Regions from separate parts of the Streptomyces sp. NPDC002574 genome, predicted to be linked through region 2. Evidence: predicted binding sites of a transcription regulator. Region 2 holds the regulator's gene; the other holds the start of a gene.

Region 1 (3,406 bases), on a different contig from region 2:
GTGGCCGCGGATCTCCGCCTCGTCGCGGACGCCGCCGAGCGCGACGCGCACGAACTTGCGTCCCATGGCGCGGGCCACGGACTCGCCGAGCGAGGTCTTGCCGACGCCGGGCGGACCCACCAGGGCCAGCACCGCACCGCCGCGGCGCCCGCCGACGACCCCGAGACCGCGGTCGGTGCGGCGCTTGCGCACGGCCAGGTACTCGGTGATGCGCTCCTTCACGTCGTCCAGGCCCGCGTGGTCGGCGTCCAGCACCGCCCGCGCGCCGGGGATGTCGTAGGCGTCCTGGGTCGTGGTGTTCCACGGCAGCTCCAGGACGGTGTCGAGCCAGGTGCGGATCCAGCTGCCCTCGGGGGACGCGTCGCTGGACCGCTCCAGCTTCTCGACCTCCTTCATGGCGGCCTCGCGCACCTTCTCGGGCAGGTCGGCGGCCTCGACGCGGGAACGGTAGTCGTCCGCCTCGTCCTCCGGGTCGCCGTTCAGCTCGGCCAGCTCCTTGCGGACGGCCTGCAGCTGCTGCCGCAGCAGGAACTCGCGCTGCTGCTTCTCCATGCCCTCCTGGACGTCCTTGCGGATGGTCTCCGCGACGTCCTGCTCGGCCAGGTGGTCGCGCAGCCACTGCGTGGCCAGCTTCAGCCGGGCGACCGGGTCCACGGTCTCCAGCAGCTCGACGCGCTGCTTGGTGGTGAGGAAACCGGAGTAGCCGGCGTTGTCGGCCAGCTGCGAGACGTCGTCGATCTGCTGGACGCGGTCCACGATCTGCCAGGCGCCCCGCTTGCGCAGCCAGCTGGTGGCCAGTGCCTTGTACTCCTTGACGAGCTCCGCGACGGTGCCGGGCGCCTCGGCGGGCACCGGCTCGGCGAGCTCGGTCCCCTCCACCCACAGCGCGGCGCCGGGTCCGGTCGTGCCGGCACCGATGCGCACGCGGCTGACGCCGCGGATCACGGCCCCGGGATCGCCGTCCGACAGCCGTCCCACCTGCTCGACGGTGCCCAGCGTGCCCACTCCCGCGTAGTCGCCGTCCACCCGGGGAACGAGCAGGACCCGCGGCTTGTTGCCGACACCGGGCAGACCGGACCGCTGCGCGGCCTGGGCCGCCTCGACCGCGGCACGCGCCTCGGCGTCGGTGAGGTCCACGGGCACGACCATGCCCGGCAGGACCACCGCGTCGTCGAGCGGCAGCACGGGCAGGGTGAGCGGCGCGAACGCCGACGAAGACGATTGAGCCATTATCTCTCCCTAAAGCAATCAAGTTGAGCTATGCAGACTCAATGCTTCTGATGCCCCCGGTGTTCCCCGGACCGTGTTCGCTCTGAGCGATCGACCCCCTACCGGCCTCCGACCGGCCCCTGACCAGCCGCTCATTACGCTGAGCCCATGCACGCGAACGAAGAGGGACGACCCGTCACGCTCGACCGCCGCGAGGGACCGTACGGCGAGGTGGCCCTGCGCCGGCACGGCGAGCGGTTCGAGATCATCGCCAACGGCACCTTTCTGATGGACACCTCCGACGGCCGCTCCGAGCGGCTGCTGGTCGACGCGGCCCTGGCGGCCCTGCCGGCGGACCGGGCGGACCTGTCGGTGCTGATCGGGGGCCTGGGTGTGGGCTTCTCACTGGCCCACGCGGTACGGCAGCCGCGCTGGGGGCGGATCGCGGTGGCCGAGCGCGAGCGCGCGGTCGTCGACTGGCACCGCGCCGGGCACCTGGCCCCGTTCTCCGAGCACGCGCTGGACGATCCGCGGGTGACGGTCCTGGAGGGCGACCTCGTGGCGTACCTGCGGGAGGCGGACGCGATCTACGACGCCCTGTGCCTGGACATCGACAACGGCCCCGACTGGACGGTCACCGACGACAACCGGGGCCTGTACAGCCCCGAGGGCCTGGCGGCCTGCCGGGCACGGCTCACACCCGGCGGCGTACTGGCGGTATGGTCGGCCCAGCCGTCCGCCGCGTTCGAGGACGCACTGCGGGCTGCGCAGTTCACGCAGGTCCGGACGATCGAGACACCCGTGAATCGGGGCGTTCCGGATGTCGTGCACCTGGCAATCACACCCGGATAGCCGCGGCACGGTTGTGCCCCGTACGCTGCTGCGCAACGCAAACGACCATGGGGGACCGCACATGGACACCACTCAGCCGACTCCGGGCGACGCCGCAGCGGTCGCGGCCACCCCCGGCGCGCAGCGCCGGGTGCTGGTGGTCGAGGACGACGCGACGATCGCCGACGCCATCGCCGTACGCCTGCGGGCCGAGGGCTTCCAGGTCCGCACCGCCGGCGACGGGCCGGCCGCGGTGGACACCGCCGCCGCCTGGCAGCCCGACCTGCTGGTGCTGGACGTCATGCTGCCCGGCTACGACGGCCTGGAGGTCTGCCGCCGCGTGCAGGCTGCGCGGCCCGTGCCGGTGCTCATGCTCACCGCGCGCGACGACGAGACCGACATGCTGGTCGGCCTCGGCGTGGGCGCCGACGACTACATGACCAAGCCGTTCTCGCTGCGCGAGCTCGTCGCCCGGGTGCACGTCCTGCTGCGCCGCGTGGAGCGGGCCACCATCGCCGCCCGCGACCCGCGCGGCGCCAACATGCAGCTGGGCGACCTGGAGATCGACAACGCCCAGCGGCGGGTCCGGGTCCGCGGCGCGGACGTGCACCTGACGCCCACCGAGTTCGACCTGCTGGTGTGCCTGGCGCAGCAGCCGCGCGCCGTGCTCTCCCGCGAGCAGCTGCTCGCGGAGGTCTGGGACTGGGCGGACGCGTCGGGCACCCGGACCGTCGACAGCCACGTCAAGGCCCTGCGGCGCAAGATCGGCGCGGAGCGCATCCGTACCGTCCACGGCGTCGGCTACGCCCTCGAGACCCCCACGCCATGAGCCCTTTCAGCGCGCCACCCCCGCCGAGCCTGCGGGACCGTGTGTGGGCCGCGCTGCGGCCGTGGGACCCGTTCCGGTCCATCAAGGCGGCGCTGCAGTTCCTGGTGATCGCCTCTGTGGCGATCACCACGTTCCTCATCTATGTGGCGATGCACTCCGCGACCGAGATCAGGATCATCACGATCTTCTCGATCATCGCCTCGCTGCTCATCTCCCAGCTGGTCGCCCACGGGCTGACCGCGCCGCTGCGGGAGATGACCTCGGTGGCCATCGGCATGGCCCGCGGCGACTACGGACGCCGGGTCACCGCCGCCCGCCGTGACGAGGTCGGCGAGCTGGCCGACGCCTTCAACCGCATGGCCGCCGACCTGGAGGCCGTCGACCGGCACCGCAAGGAGCTGGTGGCGAATGTCTCACACGAGCTGCGCACCCCGATCGCGGCGCTGCGCGCGGTCCTGGAGAACGTCGTCGACGGCGTCTCCGAGGCCGACCCGGAGACGATGCGCACCGCACTGCAGCAGGCCGAGCGGCTGAGCC
Region 2 (3,406 bases):
GGTGGCGGTCGCCGAGCCCCAGCCGGGGACGCAGGGCACGCAGGGCAACGCCGACTCGGCGGACGAGGAGAACGGTGGCCCGGAGCAGGGCTGACGTGAGTCACGCAAGGGCACGGAAGGAGGGACGCCGGGGATGAGCATCAGCAGGGATTTGTTCGAGAAGGATCTCTACAAGGTCCTCGGCGTCCCGAAGGACGCCACCGAGGCGGAGATCAAGAAGGCGTACCGGAAGCTCGCCCGCGAGTTCCACCCGGACGCCAACAAGGGCGACGCCAAGGCCGAGGAGCGCTTCAAGGAGATCTCCGAGGCCAATGACGTGCTGTCCGACCCCAAGCGCCGCAAGGAGTACGACGAGGGCCGCGCCCTCTTCGGCAACGGCGGCTTCCGCGGCGGCCCGGCCGGCGCGGGCGGGTTCGGGTTCGACCTCGGTGACCTCTTCGGCGGCGGCACCGCCGGCGGTGCCGGCACGCCCCAGGGCGGCGGCTTCGGCGGCGGTCTCGGGGATGTGTTCGGCGGTCTGTTCAACCGGGGCGGTACGACGACCCGTACCCAGCCCCGGCGCGGCCAGGACGTCGAGACCGAGGTGACGCTGAAGTTCACCGAGGCGGTGGACGGCGCCACGGTCCCGCTGAAGATGACCAGCCAGGCCCCCTGCAAGGCCTGTTCGGGCACCGGCGACAAGAACGGCACGCCCCGGGTGTGCCCGACCTGCGTCGGCACCGGCCAGGTGTCGCGCGGCGGCGGTGGCGGGTTCTCGCTCACCGACCCCTGCGTGGACTGCAAGGGCCGCGGCCTGATCGCGCAGGACCCCTGCGAGGTCTGCAACGGCAGCGGCCGGGCCCGCTCGGCGCGCACCATGCAGGTGCGCATCCCGGCCGGCGTCACCGACGGGCAGCGCATCCGGCTGCGCGGCAAGGGCGCCCCCGGCGAGCGCGGCGGCCCGGGCGGCGACCTGTACGTGACCGTGCACGTCGACGCCCACCCGGTCTTCGGCCGCAAGGGCGACAACCTCACCGTCGTCGTGCCGGTCTCCTTCACGGAGGCGGCCCTCGGCGGCGAGATCAAGGTCCCGACGCTGGGCGGCCCCCCGGTCACCCTGAAGCTGCCCCCGGGCACGCCCAACGGGCGTACGCTGCGGGCGCGTGGCAAGGGTGCCGTCCGCAAGGACGGCTCGCACGGCGATCTGCTGGTCACCGTCGAGGTCGCCGTTCCGGCGGCCACCGAGGGCAAGGCGCTGGACGCCCTGGAGGCGTACCGGGAGGCGACCGCGGACATCGATCCGCGGGCAGAGCTGTTCAAGGCCGCGAAGGGAGTCTGAACCGATGAGCATGGGCGGCGGCATGCGAGGCGGACGGGGGCGCAACCCGTACGAGCTGACGGACGAGTCCCCCGTCTACGTCATCTCGGTGGCGGCCCAGCTCTCCGGCCTGCACCCTCAGACCCTCCGGCAGTACGACCGGCTCGGCCTGGTCTCGCCCGACCGCACGGCCGGGCGGGGCCGCCGCTACTCGGCCCGTGACATCGAGCTGCTGCGCGAGGTGCAGCGCCTGTCGCAGGACGAGGGCATCAACCTCGCGGGCATCAAGCGCATCATCGAACTGGAGAACCAGGTCGCGGCCCTGCAGTCCCGGGTGGCCGAACTGGCCGCGGCCGTCGAGGGCGCCGCGGCGGCCATGCAGCAGCGCGAAGCGGCCGTCCACGCCTCCTACCGGCGGGACCTGGTGCCGTACCAGGACGTGCAGCAGACCTCGGCGCTGGTCGTGTGGCGGCCGGCGAAGCGGCCCGAGTAGCCGTTCCCCGCTACGCCAGCAGGTCGGCGGGTCCCTGCGACACGCGGTGCAGATGGCGCCCCGAGGCGATCATGGCGTGCAGCAGGCGATGGCCCTCCGCCGCGGGCACGAGTCCCTCGGCGCAGGCGTCCCGCATCAGGTCGAAGGTCTCCTTGGTGGTGATGCCGCGCCGGCGCGTGAAGTTGCGGGCGGAGCGGTCGTCGGTGATCCAGACGGAGCCGCGGAACTCCCGCCGGCGGGTGATCAGTACGCAGGTCTCGGCCTCGCCGAGATGCCGGGTCGGCGCGTGCGCCGGGCCGCCGAAGACCGCGCGGCGCAGCCGGTCGACCTCCCGCAGTTCGTCCCTCTCGGTGATCTCCACGGGCTCGCCCAGCCAGCCGGCCTCGGCCAGCCCCGCCAGCCGCGGCAGGAACCGCGCGGAGCGGGCCGCCTCGTAGGCGACGGCCTGGGTCCAGCGACCGCGGCCGTCCAGCACCTTCTCCAGCAGGAGCATCCGGTCCACGGCGGCGAAGTTGCACAGGACGGTGTTGTCCGGGAACCACCAGGCGGTCATGGCTGGAAGACCAGGTCCCCTTCTTCGGCGTCCTGTTGATCGGCGCCGTTGCCGGTGCTGTTTCCGGGTGCGGATCCGGGGGCCAGCAGGTCGTGCAGCCGTTCCACGTCGGTGTCCAGCAGCGCGGCCAGCGGGCGCAGCGTCGTCTCGCCCGCCAGATAGGCCTTGTACAACTCCGAGGCCAGGCGCGGCGGAAAGCGTTCCGCCGATGCCCGCGCCGCCTGCCGCTGGTACTCGTCACCGGCGCCCGCCAGCAGATGGCAGGACTCGGTGGTCAGGCCGCGCAGGTGCTTGCGGCGTACGGCGTCGATGAGGCCGAGCTGGTGCAGCCGCGCGGCGAGGGCGCTCGGCGACACCCGGAAGCGGACGACCAGCCGCTCGAAGGCGGTGTCCGTCAGCTCCCCCTCCGCGGCGGCGGCCTCCGTCAACTCCCGGGCGGGCATGAGCAGATGGGAGGCGAAGACATTGGCCCGCACCTCGGCCAGGTCCTTCTGCCGGCCGGGGGCGACGTGCGACTCCACGACGACGCTGCGGGCGTCCTTGGCGAGGATGTGGCAGAGCTCGTGGGCCAGGGTGAAGCGCTGCCGTGTCCACAGGTCGGTGGGCGCGACGAGGACGAGGCGGAAGGTGTCGGTCTGCCACGCGAGTCCGTCCACAGCCTGGGGAAGACCGGTGATGGCCACGTCGACCCCGAAGTGCTCCTCGACCGCGGCGATCAGCTCGTCGGTCTCCAGCTCCGCCGCCGGCAGCCGCTCCCGCGCCTGCTCCGCCAGCCGCTCGCCCTGCGCCGCGTACCGCTCGAGGGCGGGGTCCGGCTCCGGGACGGCGGGCAACTCCCCTGCCCGGTCGAGTAGTTCCAGCACCTCGTAGGCGGTCGCGAAGCGCGCCGTGACCTCCTGCGTGCCGGCCGGGTCGGGGGCGCTGTCGCTGCGCGTGCGGGCCGCGAGGGCGGGGCGCAGCGGTTCGTTGCCGGTCAGCAGCCAGTCCACGGTCGTGCCGCCGGCCTCGGCGATGAGCGCCAGGTCGAGCGAGGTGAAGCGGCGCACCCCGCTGAGCGACTTCG

The links. Region 2 encodes HspR, which represses chaperone genes until heat shock. Its sites were predicted from a motif close to TTGAGNNNNNNNNNCTCAA; they were not measured.
Region 1: the regulator HspR is predicted to act here: its motif matches at 1,254-1,272, upstream of lon (endopeptidase La).

What each region holds. Positions count from the first base shown of each region.
Region 1 is NZ_JBIARB010000003.1:172,055-175,460, reverse strand. It holds gene lon (endopeptidase La) at 1-1,230, opposite strand, end outside; gene ACFYXS_RS07740 (spermidine synthase) at 1,378-2,061, shown strand; gene ACFYXS_RS07735 (response regulator transcription factor) at 2,123-2,869, shown strand; gene ACFYXS_RS07730 (ATP-binding protein) at 2,866-3,406, shown strand, end outside.
Region 2 is NZ_JBIARB010000007.1:329,341-332,746, reverse strand. It holds gene grpE (nucleotide exchange factor GrpE) at 1-94, shown strand, start outside; gene dnaJ (molecular chaperone DnaJ) at 134-1,318, shown strand; gene ACFYXS_RS18990 (heat shock protein transcriptional repressor HspR) at 1,323-1,790, shown strand; gene ACFYXS_RS18985 (hypothetical protein) at 1,801-2,343, opposite strand; gene ACFYXS_RS18980 (helix-turn-helix domain-containing protein) at 2,340-3,406, opposite strand, start outside.